4 regions of the Billgrantia sp. C5P2 genome follow, and region 2 is predicted to be linked to each of the others. Evidence: predicted binding sites of a transcription regulator. Region 2 holds the regulator's gene; each other region holds the start of a gene.
The links. The regulator FNR, encoded in region 2, switches genes on or off when oxygen is low (the NO sensors DNR and NnrR bind a similar motif). The targets are predictions, from matches to a motif close to TTGATNTANATCAA.

Region 1 (3,695 bases), 2.1 Mb from region 2:
GCCAGCAGCAGCGGGTGGGTATCGGTCGCGCCATGGCGGCCCAGGCCGAGGTGATACTGTTCGATGAACCGACTTCTTCGCTCGACCCGGAGTGGGTCGAGGAGGTGCTCGGGTTGATGAAGCAACTGGCGCGTGAACGGCAGACCATGCTGGTGGTGACCCACGAGATGGGTTTCGCCAGGGACGTCGCAGATCGTGTCGTGTTCATGGAGGGTGGTCGCATTGTCGAGCAAGGACCTCCCTCACAGCTTTTCAATGCGCCCCGGGATCCGCGCACGCGCGACTTCCTGCGCAAGATTCTGGCCGGCCAGCCTGCATAATGGTCGAGCCGAGATTGCAGGACGACGTCGTGTCAGAGTTGGTGAACAGGCGTGTTGTGCGATAATGGGGTCATAGCCCAACAGGAGACTCCATGACCGTTCACGAGGAGCTCGACGTAGCGTTGCGCCGTCTCGAGGCCACCATGAAAGCCACCAATATGTGGCGTATGAGCGCACCGACACCCGACGCATACGAGAGCGAGCAGCCGTTCTGCATCGATACCATGAACCTGCCGCAATGGCTTCGCTTCGTGTTCATCGCCAGGCTCGATGCCCTGGTCGAGGCCGAAGCGCCGATGCCGGCGAAGTGCGATGTGGCGCCAGTGGTCGATACCTATCTGGCCCAACAGGGTACGCGTGCTACCGATCGTCTGCTGATGTGCAAGGCCATCGAGGAGATCGACCGCCTGGTGACCGAGAACTGAAGCTGCCTAGCCGCTCACGCAATGAGAACGTCATGCCGTACTACTTCGCCTATGGCAGCAACATGAACGTGGCGCGGGTCGAGGCCCGCATTGGTGCGACACGACGCTCTCTATCGGGCGTGCTGCTCGATCATGCACTGCGCTTCGACAAGGCGTCGCGGGTTGCAGGCATCGCCCATGCCAATGTGGTTCCGGTAGCGGGGGAGAAGGTCGAAGGAGCCCTGTTCGAGCTGCTTGAGCCGGACCAGATCGAGCGAATGGACCCTTTCGAAGGCTACCCGTCGGAGTACGAGCGACATCGCCTGCCCATCGTTACCCGGGAGGGCCCGATAGAGGCCTGGGTCTATATCGCTGCGCCTGGCACCACCGCCAAGGCACTCAAACCAGCCCGAGAATACCTGGATCATCTGCTGGCGGGCGAGCCCTTCCTCAGCGTCGAGTATCATCGCCGCCTGGCCGAGGTCGAAGCGGTTCATGACCTGGAGGATCGGCTTCTCTTACTGCTGGGCCTGTCGCGGCACTCCCCACGCTGAGGTCTGCTGGCAGTCCTGAAACGTACGAGGCCCGCCATCCGGCGGGCCTCTCGGCGTTCGGGATGGCGGGATCAGAAGCGATAGCTGACGCCGGCCATGAACACCCAGGGGTCGATACTGACCTTGCCTACATCCGTGCCGTTCAGGCTGGCATCGGTATCGATATCGACGTACCAGGCGGCGGCGTTGATGCCCCAGTTGTCGTCGAGTCGCACGTCGAGGCCAAGCTGACCGGCCAGGCCCCAGGAGCTGTCGAGGTCCAGGTCCACCCCTTCGATATCGATCTCTTCGCTGAAGAAGTGGGTGTAGTTGAGGCCGACGCCGGCATAGGGCTGCAACTGGGAACCGGTGCCGCCCAGCGGGTAGTACTGCAGGGTAAGGGTTGGCGGCAGATGCTTGGTCGAAGCGGCTTCCACGCCATTGAGTTCGATATCGTGCTTGAACGGCAGCGCCGCAAGCAGCTCGATGCCGAGCTTATCGTGGAACAGGTAACCCAGGGTGAAGCCCAGGTTGGTATCGCTACGAACGTCGACATCAATAGCGCCATTCACCAGACTGCCATTATCGCTCTTGGGGTCGACATGAGCGACGCCAACGCGGGTGATGAAGTCGCCCTGGTTATAGGCGAACGCTTGGCTGCTGGCCAAGGCCGCAGTGGCCGCGAGGCCAGCAGTGATCAGAGTGAGAAGGGCTTGCTTGCGCATGAGTCGACTCCTGTCGTTTGCAAAGGAACAGCGTGGAGCTGCTTTTGAACGAAGCCAGTCTACTCAGTGCCTGACGAGAGAATATTGACCCAAGGCAATAGTTGTTTTCGACAACTGAATGGGTATTTTCGATGCTTCTTATGACTGGTGTGTCGCCAAAACGAAGAACGCCGGGCTCAAGAATGGCCCGGCGTGTTCGTACTGACGCGCTGTCAGCTCGGTTTGGCTCAGAAGCGGAAGGTCACGCCGCCACCGATGGTCATCGGATCCACCTTGGCCGTGCCGATACGCTCGCCATCGGCGGAGAGCCGGGAATCGACATCGGCGTAGTTGGCGAAGCCATTGAGCATGAAGTTTTCGGTAACGGCCAGATCGATACCCACCTGACCCACGGCGCCATAGGAGCGACGTGCATCAATGCCTTCCGGCTCGCCGGAGAAGCGGGTGTAGTTCACACCTGCACCGACGTACGGCTGGACTTTGGAATCCAGCCCACCGAGCGGGTAGTAGTTCACCAGCAGATTGACCGGCATGCGGTCGATGGTATCGGTGTCACCGCCAGCGCTGTAGGTATGCTCGATCTTCTCGGAGCCATTGAGTTCGATGCCCACCTTGTCGTGAAACAGGTAGCCGGCACCGTAGGTAAAGCCGGTTTCGCCGCTGCTGATACTGTCGAGCGCACCATTGTCGGAACGGGTATCGGACTTGGCGAAGCCGCCACGCACGAAGGTATCGCCGGCGCCATAGGCCAGGGCTGCCTGGCTAGCGAAGAGGGAGCTGGCTGCAAGGGCAACCACGGGAATCAGACGGATCGATTTCATTACAGCGTCCTCCTGGTTTCTAACGCCGGAGGTTCCCGGCAGCATTGGACGATGTGTAGTATACGAACACTGTTTCTAAAAGTCCTGTTTAATTTTGTTATCGCCGTCATTGACATGATTGTTTGGCATAATCGCTGTTCACCTAATTTCAAAGCCGCGAATATGACAAACATTGTGCAGCACGATGTACAATTATTGCTGTAGGGCAGCATGGCGTAAGGCAGGACGAAGGGCTAAGCCTTGTGTAGGCGCACACAGGAGAGGTCGCGATGCGGACAGAAGTGCAGGATTGCCCGATGTGGTTGACGCTGGCGGCCATGCTGGCGGCAGCGGTACTGGCGCTAGGATTGTTGATTCGCCCCGAGCTGATCAGTGGATTGCCGATGATCTTGCGCATGCCTGCCATCGGGCTTGGTGTCTGGGCGCTGGGCGCGGCCTTCATGCAGCCGCTGGGACTCGGGTTCCGCCGCCATTGGCTGCGGCGTGCGACCACTCCTCCGGTGAGTTTGGCTGCACTAGGCGCCTTTGCCGTCATCGTGATCGTGCGTGCCCTTTGGATGACATGAGTTGAGGCGGGCTGCACCGACAAGAAAGCCGCCATGAAGGCGGCTTTCTCGTTGCGTGATGCTATCGGTTGCGTGGGTGCCGGCTGATTACGCTTCCTCGAAGGTATCGAAGTCGGCAGTTACACGCAGATCCGGCTCTTCGGTGGCCAGGCTGGCCACGATAATGGCCGCATAAGCCAGGATCACTCCAGGGACGATCTCGTAGAGATCGAAGATACCACCGGACAGCTCGGCCCAGACCACCACGGTCACACCGCCTACTACGATACCGGCCAGTGCCCCCCACTTGTTCATGCGCCGCCAGTAGAGCGACATGATCAGCGCCG
Region 2 (3,695 bases):
TGTTCACCGAACTGCGCCTGAAGCAGCAACTGGAGCGCCTGGACGGCGATATCGTCAGCAAGAGCCCCGACCGTGTCGTGGTTCAGCAGCTGTCGTCGCTCGAGCGTGACCTGCTGCGTGAGGCACTACACATCGTCAAGGACTTCAAGCAGAGCCTGTCGCAGCGTTATCACCTCGAATATTCCTGAGGTCGAGAGCCGCGAGAGGCAGACAAGAACCAAGGAGGAACGGTATGTTTCGCGCTCTGCGCCGGGCCAACGACCGTCGGCGGCATGCCGGCGGCGAGTATGGCTGGTTATTCCGCCCCTACACCGGGGATGAGCTGGTGGCCATCGACTGCGAAACCACCGGTGTCGATACCCGTACCGCCGAGCCCGTATCCATCGGCGCGGTCAAGGTGCGCGGTGACAGGGTGTTGACCAGTGAATCGCTGGACCTGCGCCTGAAGCGCCCCGCCACGCTGACTGGCGATTCGATCCGCGTGCATGGCCTGCGTGGTATCGATCTGGATGACGGCATCAGCCTGGACGAGGCGCTGGTGACGCTGCTCGATTTCATCGGCAACCGGCCACTGCTGGGCTGGCGGCTCGACTTCGACCTGGCCATTCTCAATCGCCAGATTCGTCCGCGCTTCGGCTTCGACCTTCCCAACAGCGGCATCGATGTGGCGCAGCTGTACCACCGGCAGCAGCGTCGCAGTGTCATGGAACCCGAACCGCGCGCGCAGCGTTTCGAGGCGGTGGCGGAGGCCTTGGGTGTGCCGGTCATGGGGCGCAATACCGCCCTCGGCGACGCCGTGACCACGGCATTGATGTACCTGCGCGTGGAGCGGGCCGGGATGCAGGACCGCCGCGAGGCCTGACGCGGTGAATCGTCGCCGTGGCGTCGCCTCGGGGCAGAGGCAATGGTAGGATGGCCCCCGTCATCCACCATGCCTTGGCAGCCCGTGACCATGCAAGACGCCATGATTTTCGATCCCCTTGTTGCCGCCGGCCCCGATGCTTGCCAGGCGCCGGGCAATCAGAGCGAGGAGCCCTCGCCGCTGGACGCACTCGATGCCAGAGCCCGGCGTGAATTCAACAAGCTGCAGAAGCGCCTGCGCCGCCAGGTGGGCAACGCCATCATCGACTATGGGATGATCCACGAAGGCGACCGGGTCATGGTCTGCCTGTCGGGCGGCAAGGACAGCTACACCATGCTCGAGATCCTGCGCAACCTGCAGCGCAATGCGCCGGTGAACTTCTCGCTGGTGGCGGTCAATCTCGACCAGAAGCAGCCGGGTTACCCCGAGCATGTACTGCCCGAGTATCTCGATTCCGTTGGCGTCGAGTACTACATCCTCGAGCGCGATACCTATTCGGTGGTGAAGGAGAAGACGCCGGAGGGCAAGACCACCTGCGCGCTCTGCTCACGGCTGCGTCGCGGCTCCCTCTATGGCTTCGCCGAGGAGATCGGCGCGACCAAGGTGGCACTGGGGCACCATCGCGAGGACATCCTGGAGACACTGTTCCTCAATATGTTCTACGGTGGCTCTCTCAAGGCGATGCCTCCCAAGCTGCTCTCCGACGACGGCAAGAACATCGTCATCCGCCCCCTGGCCTACTGCCGCGAGGCGGATATCGCCGAATTCGCCCGGTTGATGGACTTCCCCATCATCCCCTGCAATCTGTGCGGTTCCCAGCCCAACCTGCAGCGCCAGGTGGTCAAGGAGATGCTGGCCGAGTGGGAGCGTAAGCACCCCGGGCGCATCGAATCCATGTTCAAGGCGGTGACCAACGTGGCGCCCTCTCAGTTGGCCGACCGCGAGCTGTTCGACTTCGAAGGGCTCGAGACCAAGCAGGCCCGGTTGCGCGAGCGCCGGATCGACGCGCTGGATCTATCGCGCAGCAACTGATCGGCCGGTTCGTCCTGCCCAAAGAGAGACCCGCCCGGCATTGCCGGGCGGGTCTCTTCGTTCGGGGCGGTTATGGGCTCAGTGTTCGTCCTGCGCCTGGGCCACCAGGGCTTCCAGATTGAGGATATTCACCTCGCGACCGGAGACCTCGACCAGCCCCTGCTGTTGGAAGCGCCCCAGAATACGGCTGACCGTTTCCACCGCCAGACCCAGGTAGTTGCCGATGTCGGCCCGCGACATGGAGAGGCGGAAGCTGTAGGGCGAATAGCCGCGGCGACGGAAGCGGTCCGAGAGGCTGGAGAAGAAGCTGGCCAGGCGCTGATCGGCGGTCTTGCGCGACAGCAGGCGCATCATCTTGCGGTCGTCGCGCAGTTCCTTGCTCATGCTGCGGTAGAGCTGACCGCGCAGCTCGGGTAATTGCTCGGAGAGTGAATCAAGCCGGTCGAAGGGGATCTCGCACACGGTGGTGGTTTCCAGCGCGATCACGCTGCCGGGATAGATCTGCTCGTCGATGCCGTCGAGGCCGACCAGCTCACTGGGCAAGTAGAAATTGGTGACCTGATCGTCACCCGAACCCTCGGTGGTAACCTGCTTGAGACTGCCGGAGCGCACGGCAAAAACGCTGCTGAAACCACTACCCTGGCGGAACAACGACTCGCCCTTCTTCAATGGAGAGCGGCGCTTGATGATCGCATCGAACTGCTCCATGTCCTCGAGTTCCAGAGCGAGCGGCAGGCACAGCGAACTCAAGCTGCAGTTCTGACAGCGGGTTTCATGCAGCAGTGAGCGCCGCTTGCCGAGCGCATTGGCCGCGTTGACCGGCATGCTCCACCTCCTTGATCATCGTCATGGAGGCATTATGGAACATTAATGAAGCAGGTGAAATGCCCCTTGCGACCTTTGGCCGCAATAAGATTAGGCCCGGCCGGCACACTCCGCGTATCTAGACGATACGCGAGAACTGGGTGTCGAGCCTTGGCGGCAGCCGGGCATCGAAGGCCATGGCGAGGTGCCGGATCAGCAACCTCCCGATCGGTGTGGCGACCACCCGATGGCCTTCCACGGTCACCAGCCCGTCACGCTGGGGGAGCTCCAGTCGGGACAGGGCCTCCGTCAGATAGCGAGGGGCATCGATGCCGAAGGTTTCACTCAGCTCGTCCAGATCCAGCGTCATGTCGCACATCAGGCGCTCGATGGCATGCCGCCTGACTCGGTCATCGAAGGTCAGCCGGATGCCCCTTGCCGTGGGCAGTTGGCTGCCGTCGAGGGCGGCCTCGTAGTCGGCAAGGCGGGTATGGTTCTGGGCGTAGACGTCATCGACGCAGGAGATGGCCGAGACGCCGAGCCCCACCAGGTCGCACTGGGCATGGCTCGAGTAGCCCTGGAAATTGCGCTGCAGGGTACCGTTGCGCTGGGCGATGGCCAGGCTGTCGCTGGTTCGGGCGAAGTGATCCATGCCGATGTGCACGTAGCCTGCCTCGGTCAGCATGGCGATGGTGGTGCGCAATATCGCCAGCTTCTCCTCGGGCCCGGGCAGGTCTTCGGCGCGAATACGGCGCTGGGCCGCGAAACGCTGGGGCATGTGGGCATAGTTGTAGACCGAAAGGCGCGCCGGCGCCATGGCGATGACCTGTTCCAGGGTGGCGGCAAAGCTGTCGCGGGTCTGGAGAGGCAGGCCGTAAATCAGGTCGAGGTTGAGCGAACGAAAACCGAGGCGGTCGGCCTCGTCGAGCAGCACCTCGGTAAGGATGCGGGGCTGGACCCGATTCACGGCGCGCTGCACCCTGGGGTCGAGATCCTG
Region 3 (3,695 bases), 2.2 Mb from region 2:
GCCGGTGCCCAGATAGTCGAGTTCACCGCACAGGTTGATCACGTGGGTGCTGCGGTCCTGGTCGGCCGCGCTACGATGGCGCCGATCCAGGGCCAGGAAGTCGTCGGCGCTGATCAGGTCTTCGGAGGGATAGTAGGGCTGCCAGTCTTCCTGTCGGTCGACGACGATACGCAAGGCGCACATGAGCGAGTTCCGTTCGAGTGATACGGGGCGGCAGTGCCGCGATTGCGGCCAGCATGACGCTGCAACTTCCTGTCGACAAGCGCTTCGACAGGTGAAATGATTTCATGATCCCGACGGTCCAAGGCCTGTCGATACGACCCTGTTTTCACTGTATTCCGTGTTGCTACCGCAGCCCCGGAGAGATCCATGACCGTTACTCTGCGCCAGGCCCAACCTCAGGATCTGGACGCACTTTTTCGCCTGGAGCAGGTGGCCTTCAGCGGCGATCGCTTCAGCCGCCGACAGCTCTGGCACCTGTTGAATCGTGCTCATGCCGAGACCCTTGTGGCCGACGATGGGGGACGTCTCGTGGGGTATGGCACCCTGTTGTTCCGTCGAGGCAGTCGTCGTGCCCGGCTCTATTCCTTCTGCGTTCATCCCGAGGCGCGGGGCAGCGGCCTGGGCCGCCAACTGCTCGAGGCGCTGGAGCGGGTCGCCGTACGGCATGATGCCGAGGCGCTGGGTCTGGAGGTGCGGGCCGACAACCGCACCGCTCTCGGGCTCTATCGGCGCATGGGCTTTCGATTGGAGCGCTGGCTCGAGGACTATTATGAGGATGGTTGTGCCGGCTGGCAGATGAATAAGCCGCTCGTGATCCTGGCAGAAGAGAACTCGGCCTAGCCTGGGGGGAGCCACGGGCGCGCAGGGATCGATCCGGGCTGGTAGACTTCCGGCATGATTGGGCAAACAAGGACATCGCCATGCCAACCTTCGACATCGTTTCCGAATACGACAAGCACGAAGCCAGCAACGCCGTCGATCAGGCCAACCGTGAAATCCAGGGGCGCTTCGACTTCAAGGGGGTCAAGGCGAGCTTCGAGCTCAACGGCGACACCGTGCAGCTCGAGGCGGAAGTCGACTTCCAGCTCCAGCAGATGCTCGATGTACTGCGCAATCGCCTCATCGCTCGTGGAATCGACGCGCGTTGCATGGATATCCAGGAACCCGAGCTCTCCGGTGTGCGTGCCCGCCAGGAGGTCAAGCTCAAGCAGGGTTTGGAGCAGAAGGAGGCCAAGGATATCGTCAAGCGCATCAAGGACAGCAAGCTCAAGGTGCAGGCGCAGATTCAGGGCGACAAGGTAAGGGTCACCGGCAAGAAGCGCGACGACCTGCAGGAGGTCATCGCCATGCTGCGCGGCGAAGGCGGCCCCGACCTGGCGCTGCAGTTCGATAACTTCCGCGATTGACATGCCTCGCCTGCCATCGACCCGTCAGTGGTCGATGGCCAAACTTGATCCAGCGCAAAGGGCGCCTCGAGTTCCACTTGAAAACCGTTTCCCTGCCACCAATTCTATTCGTGCTAGCGCAGTGCCGAAAGGCCTGTCCGATGCGTCACGTGTGTTTGTCACGAACAGGAGGTGGCGTATGAATCTGCAAAAGTTCTCACCCTGGAACTGGTTCAAGAGCGAGCGAGGCGACGCTGGTGCGCCGGCACCCATGGAACCTCGACATCGCGAACTCTCGCCGTTGCTCGGCATGCACCAGGAACTCGACCGCTGGATGGACGGCGTCATGCGTCAGTTCGGCATGCCGGCGCTCGAGAGTCGATTCGGCGAGATGGCCAGCCTGCTCAGGCCGCAGCTCGACATTGCCGAACGCGACGATGAGTACCTGGTCAGCGTCGAGGTGCCTGGCGTGGACGAGAAGGACGTCAAGCTTACCTTGGATGGCGACCGCTTGATCATCGAGGGCGAGAAGCGCCAAGAGAGCAGCACCAAGGAGGATCGCTACCAGCGCATCGAGCGCTCCTACGGCAGCTTCCGCCGGGTACTCGATCTGCCCGTCGATGCGCGACCCGACGAGATCAGGGCTTCGTTCGCCAACGGCGTGCTCAAGGTGCACGTACCTCGCAGTGGCGAAGTGAGAGAGAATCGCCGTGAGATTCCTATCCAGTAGATGCTGTCCTGTCACTTCCGCTCGCCCTCGGGCGGGCTTTTCTTTTTCTAACGGTGCCATAGGCATGGCCGATTGGCCTGCGCCGGCGAGATGGGCTTCAATGGAAGCAGCAGGGAAAGCCTATCTCGGAGCTTCATGCATGCACTCGCTTCGTCGTGCCCTTTACATCGTTCTGGCCTGGATCAGCTTCGCGCTCGGTGTCGTCGGCATGTTCGTACCGCTGATGCCGACGACCTGCTTCATGCTGCTGGCCGTATGGGCGGCATCGCGGGGCTCGCCGCGCTTTGCCTTGTGGATTCGCGAGCATCCACGCTTCGGCCCGACCGTGATGGCCTGGGAGGGCGAGCGCGCGATACCGCGTCACGCCAAATGGATCGCCAGCCTGATGCTGGCACTCTCGATCCTGGTGCTGCTGATGACCCTCAGCCTGGTATGGCTGAAGCTGATGCTGGTGGCAGGCCTGGCATTGCTGGGACTCTGGATCGTCACACGACCCGAGCCTGGCAGCACGGCGGCAGTGCGCCTCGTGCGGCGTTGAGGTCAAGCTTCTTTGAGGTTGGGGAGCTCGCGACCGTACAATGGGCATCGATCAAGGACAGGAGTCTTCCCGATGTCTGAACCCAAGCCGACCCATCGTCACGATTACCGGCCGCCCGCCTACCGTGTGACCCATGTCGAGCTGACTTTCGAACTGGACCCCGCCGCGACCAAGGTCAAGGCGAGTTTGCAGATGGAGCGCCACCCGCAAAGTGAGGGCGAGGCGCCTCTCGTACTCGATGGTGAGCAGCTGACCCTCAAGCGTATCGCCATCGATGGCCAGGTGCTCGCCGACGACGAGTACGCTCTCAGTGATGCCGACCTGACCGTGCACAACCCACCCAGGCAGTTTCGCCTGGACACGGAAGTCGAGATCTCTCCCAGCGAGAACACGGCGCTGGAAGGCCTTTATCTTTCCAACGGCATGTATTGCACCCAGTGCGAAGCCGAGGGTTTCCGCCGCATCACCTACTACCCGGACCGCCCGGACGTAATGGCCACCTTCTCCACCACCGTGATCGGCGACCGACAGAGCCTGCCGGTGCTGCTCTCCAACGGCAACACGGTGGAGCGGGGCGAACTGCCCGGTGGGCGCCACTTCGTGACCTGGAACGATCCGTTTCCCAAGCCCAGCTACCTGTTCGCCCTGGTGGCTGGCGACCTGGAGAAGGTCGAGGATCGCTTCACTACAATGAGCGGGCGTGAGGTCACGCTGCAGATCTGGGTCGAGGAGGAGAACCTGGGCAAGACTGACCACGCCATGGCCTCGCTCAAGCGAGCCATGGCGTGGGACGAGGAGACCTACGGCCGCGAATACGATCTCGACCTGTTCATGATCGTGGCAGTCAACGACTTCAATATGGGCGCCATGGAGAACAAGGGGCTCAATATCTTCAACTCGGCGGCGGTGCTGACCCACCCACACACCGCTACCGATGCCGCCTTCCAGCGGGTCGAGGGTATCGTCGCACACGAATATTTCCACAACTGGTCGGGCAACCGCGTGACCTGCCGCGACTGGTTCCAGCTCTCGCTCAAGG
Region 4 (3,695 bases), 1.3 Mb from region 2:
AGCGGATCACCGGCAGCGCTTCCTTGGTCAGGGTGGTGAACACCAGCTCGCCGTACTCGCCGTCCGGCAGCAACTCGCCCGTTACCGGGTCGATGATCTCGGGATAGAAATGATCCTCCCAGATGGTCGGGCCATCCTTGGTTTCCAGGCACTCCATGCCGACGCCGGGCCCCATCACCTCGGAGAGGCCGTAGATGTCCAGCGCATCGATGCCCAGGCGCTTCTCCAGCGCGGTTCGCATGTCGTTGGTCCAGGGCTCGGCACCGAAGATGCCGGCGCGCAACGGCAACTGGTGGGGGTCGATGCCTTGGCGCTCCATCTCATCGGCGATGTTGAGCATGTAGGAGGGGGTGACCATGATGATGTCCGGCTGGAAGTCACGGATCAGTTGGACCTGTTTCTCGGTCTGGCCCCCGGACATCGGAATCACGGTGCAGCCCAGGCGCTCGGCGCCGTAATGCGCGCCCAGGCCGCCGGTGAACAGGCCGTAGCCGTAGGCCACGTGCACCTTGTCCTTGCGGGTGCCGCCAGCGGCTCGGATGGAGCGTGCCACCACGTCGGCCCAGGTGTCGATATCCCGCTGGGTATAGCCCACCACGGTGGGCTGACCGGTGGTGCCGCTGGACGCATGCACGCGCACGATGTCGCTCATCGGCGTGGCGAACATGCCGAAGGGGTAGTGGTCGCGCAGGTCGGCCTTGGTGGTGAAGGGGAGCTTACCGAGGTCCTCGAGGCTCTTGACGTCTTCGGGGTGCAGGCCGGCGCTGTCGAAGGAGCGACGATAAAAGGGCACGTTGTCGTAGGCGTGCCGAAGGCTCCACCTGAGCCGCTTGAGCTGGGTGGCGCGCAGCTCATCGATGCTGGCGAGTTCCATCTGATCGAGAGCCGAGTTGTTGAGGCGTTCGACGGTCTGTGTCATCAGGCTTCTCCGGTCGGAGGATTGTTATAGTCGTTGCGCTGTATCAGAGGCACGCCGATGCAAAGGCCTGCTTGGCGATGATCAGGGCGTCTTTCATGCTTGGCTCTCTGCTGCAGTCTCTTCCAGGCGACGCACGCTGCCGCGGATCTTGTAGGAGCGGCCGCGGAACAGGGCGACTTCGTGACCGTGCTGGTTGCGCACGGTGATGTCGTAGATGCCGGTACGGCCGCGACGGCTGCGCTCCTCGGCGGTGGCGGTGAGCACGTCGCCAAGCTGGCCCGGCCCCAGGTAATCGATGCTGCAGCCGGCGGCCACGGTGGCCTCGTCGTAGGTGTTGCAGGCGAAGGCGAAGGCGGAGTCGGCCAGGGCAAAGATGAAGCCGCCGTGGCAGTTGCCGTGCCCCTGCACCATATCCTCGCGCACCGTCATGGTGAGTACGGCTCGCCCCGGGGCCACGCTCTCGATGCGCATGCCCAGCCCCTGACTGGCGTTGTCGCGGGAAAACATGGTTTCGGCGCAGGCCTCGGCCAACTGCTGCGGGTTCAGCTCTGTATCTGACATGAATGGTCTCCGAGGACAGTCATCTCACTTCCCCTTGAAGCTGGGCTTGCGTTTTTCCATGAAGGCGCTGACGCCCTCGCGATAATCGTCGGTGCGACCGGCGAGACGCTGAAGATCACGCTCCAGGTCCAGTTGGGCGTCGAAGTCGTTGTCTGCGCTGGCATGCAGGGCACGCTTGATCAGTGCCAGGCCGCGGGTCGGCTGGGTGGCCAGATGCCGCGCCAGGGTCAGCGCCTCGTCCTGCAGTGCCTCGTCATCCACCACTTTCCAGATCATGCCCCACTGCTCGGCCTGCTCGGCGCTGAGCTTGTCGCCCAGCATGGCCAGCCCCTTGGCGCGGGCCATGCCCACCAGGCGCGGCAGGGTCCAGGTGCCGCCGGAATCCGGAATCAGGCCGATCTTGCAGAAGGCCTGGATGAAGCTGGCCGAGCGTGCCGCCAGTACGAGGTCGCAGGTCAGGGCGATATTGGCGCCGGCGCCGGCGGCCACGCCGTTTACCGCGCACACGGTGGGGAAGGGCAGGTCGCGCAGAGCGCGTAGCATCGGGTTGTAGCGCTTCTCCAGGGACTCGCCCAGGTCCGGTGCTTCAGCGCCGGGGGCCACGGCACGGTCGGAAAGGTCCTGCCCCGCACAGAAGCCGCGGCCGCTGCCGGTCAGCAGCAGAGCGCGCACGCTGTTGTCCTGGCGAACCGCCTCGAGTGCCTCACGCATGGCGGCATGCAGTTCGGCGTTGAAGCTGTTGAGGCTGTCAGGCCGGTTCAATGTGAGGCGGGCGACACCGTCTTCCACGGTATGGAGCAGGGGCGTTTCACTCATTGTCGTTTTCCTGTGTTCAGTGCTCGTTGGTGATGGAGCATCATCCTGCGGCCCACTCTGCTGCCTGGATGGGAGCGTTCAGCCACCTCCGGGCGACGCAGGTTGGTGTGTAGGTGCCCTCGCCTTGGGTACGGATAGGCGCGGCAATGGCTCGCGGCCTGCATGGGCGAGCCGAGCATGGGATCGAGTATAGATTTTTTTTGATACGCATCAACTTTGCTAAGGCATATTAATCGTATCGTTTTTCGATAGAGAGGATTTTTTCTGTCTTTGGGTCAATGGTTTGTCCTGGGCAGCCATCACTGGTGTGGATAAGTTAGACCATGGTCTAAGGCTGGCCGCTCCATGCGACATTACCTCTCTAAACCGTTAATAAGATTATTTTTTACGACGCTTCGGTAGCACTATGCCAGGAGCGGGAGCAGTCGGATGGTTTGATGTTTTATTACGCAATGAATAATCTGCTGTGCTATCTCGTATCGGATTGAGGCAGAGTCGCTCATGCCTCGGCAAGTCCGGCAAATGCTCGGCCGTCACGCGAGATCCTGGATACAACCGTCGATATAGGCGGCCAGGCCTTCGGTTCGCCGCTTCGTGGTGTGCAGGGCCATCGCCGCGGCCAGCTCAACTGAGGAAGCGCGTCATGCCCTGTTATCGACTCGAAGGAGTGACTCCGGTGGTTCACCCCACCGCTTATGTGCACCCCACCGCGGTGCTGATCGGCGACGTCATCGTCGGCCCCGGCTGCTACGTGGGGCCCGGCGCAGTGATGCGCGGCGACTTTGGTCAGCTGGTTCTGGAAGAGGGTGCCAACCTGCAGGATACCTGCGTGATGCACGGCTTTCCCGGTTGTGTCACCAAGGTGGAGAAGGATGGCCATATCGGCCATGGCGCCGTGCTGCACGGCTGCGTGGTGGGGCAGGACGCCATGGTGGGTATGAACGCCGTGGTGATGGACAACGCCGTGATCGGTGCGCGCTCGATCGTCGCCGCCGCGGCCTTCGTCAAGACCGGCTTCGAATGCCCGCCCCAATCGCTGGTGGTGGGTGCGCCAGCCACGGTCAAGCGTGAGCTGAGCGACCAGGAGGTAGCCTGGAAACAGCAGGGCACCCGCGAGTACCAGCGCTTGACCGAGCGCTGTCGGGACAGCCTGGAGCCCTGTGAACCGCTGGCCGAGCTGGATAGCGATCGGCCGCGGCTCAATGCCGGCGATACCCAGCCCAAGCAGCAGACCCTCGGCAAGGAGCGGTAACGCTGCCATGCCGGTAGGCGAACTCGGGCTCGATCTACTCCAGGCCGCCGAAGCGCTGGTAGAAACTGGGGCCGGGGGCCGGCAGTGGGCCTTCGGCGGTTTCCAGGTGGCGATCCAGCCAGCGCTCGGCGCCCTGATAGATCTCAC

Region 1: a site for FNR is predicted at 2,067-2,080, ahead of ACRWQA_RS06985 (OmpW/AlkL family protein). Genes of this name have one in related genera too.
Region 3: a site for FNR is predicted at 1,454-1,467, ahead of ACRWQA_RS06350 (Hsp20/alpha crystallin family protein). Genes of this name have one in related genera too.
Region 4: a site for FNR is predicted at 2,497-2,510, ahead of paaG (2-(1,2-epoxy-1,2-dihydrophenyl)acetyl-CoA isomerase PaaG). Genes of this name have one in related genera too.

What each region holds. Positions count from the first base shown of each region.
Region 1 covers NZ_CM128542.1:1,502,168-1,505,862, forward strand. The annotation lists gene ACRWQA_RS06970 (amino acid ABC transporter ATP-binding protein) at 1-320, shown strand, start outside; gene ACRWQA_RS06975 (YqcC family protein) at 413-745, shown strand; gene ACRWQA_RS06980 (gamma-glutamylcyclotransferase family protein) at 778-1,278, shown strand; gene ACRWQA_RS06985 (OmpW/AlkL family protein) at 1,350-1,982, opposite strand; gene ACRWQA_RS06990 (OmpW/AlkL family protein) at 2,210-2,803, opposite strand; gene ACRWQA_RS06995 (hypothetical protein) at 3,073-3,369, shown strand; gene putP (sodium/proline symporter PutP) at 3,457-3,695, opposite strand, start outside.
Region 2 covers NZ_CM128542.1:3,581,421-3,585,115, reverse strand. The annotation lists gene ACRWQA_RS16540 (DUF294 nucleotidyltransferase-like domain-containing protein) at 1-188, shown strand, start outside; gene ACRWQA_RS16535 (3'-5' exonuclease) at 233-862, shown strand; gene ttcA (tRNA 2-thiocytidine(32) synthetase TtcA) at 953-1,894, shown strand; gene fnr (fumarate/nitrate reduction transcriptional regulator Fnr) at 1,973-2,719, opposite strand; gene hemN (oxygen-independent coproporphyrinogen III oxidase) at 2,838-3,695, opposite strand, start outside.
Region 3 covers NZ_CM128542.1:1,367,811-1,371,505, forward strand. The annotation lists gene ACRWQA_RS06335 (RimK family ATP-grasp domain-containing protein) at 1-183, opposite strand, end outside; gene rimI (ribosomal protein S18-alanine N-acetyltransferase) at 370-843, shown strand; gene ACRWQA_RS06345 (YajQ family cyclic di-GMP-binding protein) at 924-1,409, shown strand; gene ACRWQA_RS06350 (Hsp20/alpha crystallin family protein) at 1,588-2,118, shown strand; gene ACRWQA_RS06355 (YbaN family protein) at 2,258-2,656, shown strand; gene pepN (aminopeptidase N) at 2,729-3,695, shown strand, end outside.
Region 4 covers NZ_CM128542.1:89,804-93,498, forward strand. The annotation lists gene paaK (phenylacetate--CoA ligase PaaK) at 1-919, opposite strand, end outside; gene paaI (hydroxyphenylacetyl-CoA thioesterase PaaI) at 1,013-1,480, opposite strand; gene paaG (2-(1,2-epoxy-1,2-dihydrophenyl)acetyl-CoA isomerase PaaG) at 1,505-2,296, opposite strand; gene paaY (phenylacetic acid degradation protein PaaY) at 2,940-3,548, shown strand; gene paaX (phenylacetic acid degradation operon negative regulatory protein PaaX) at 3,583-3,695, opposite strand, start outside.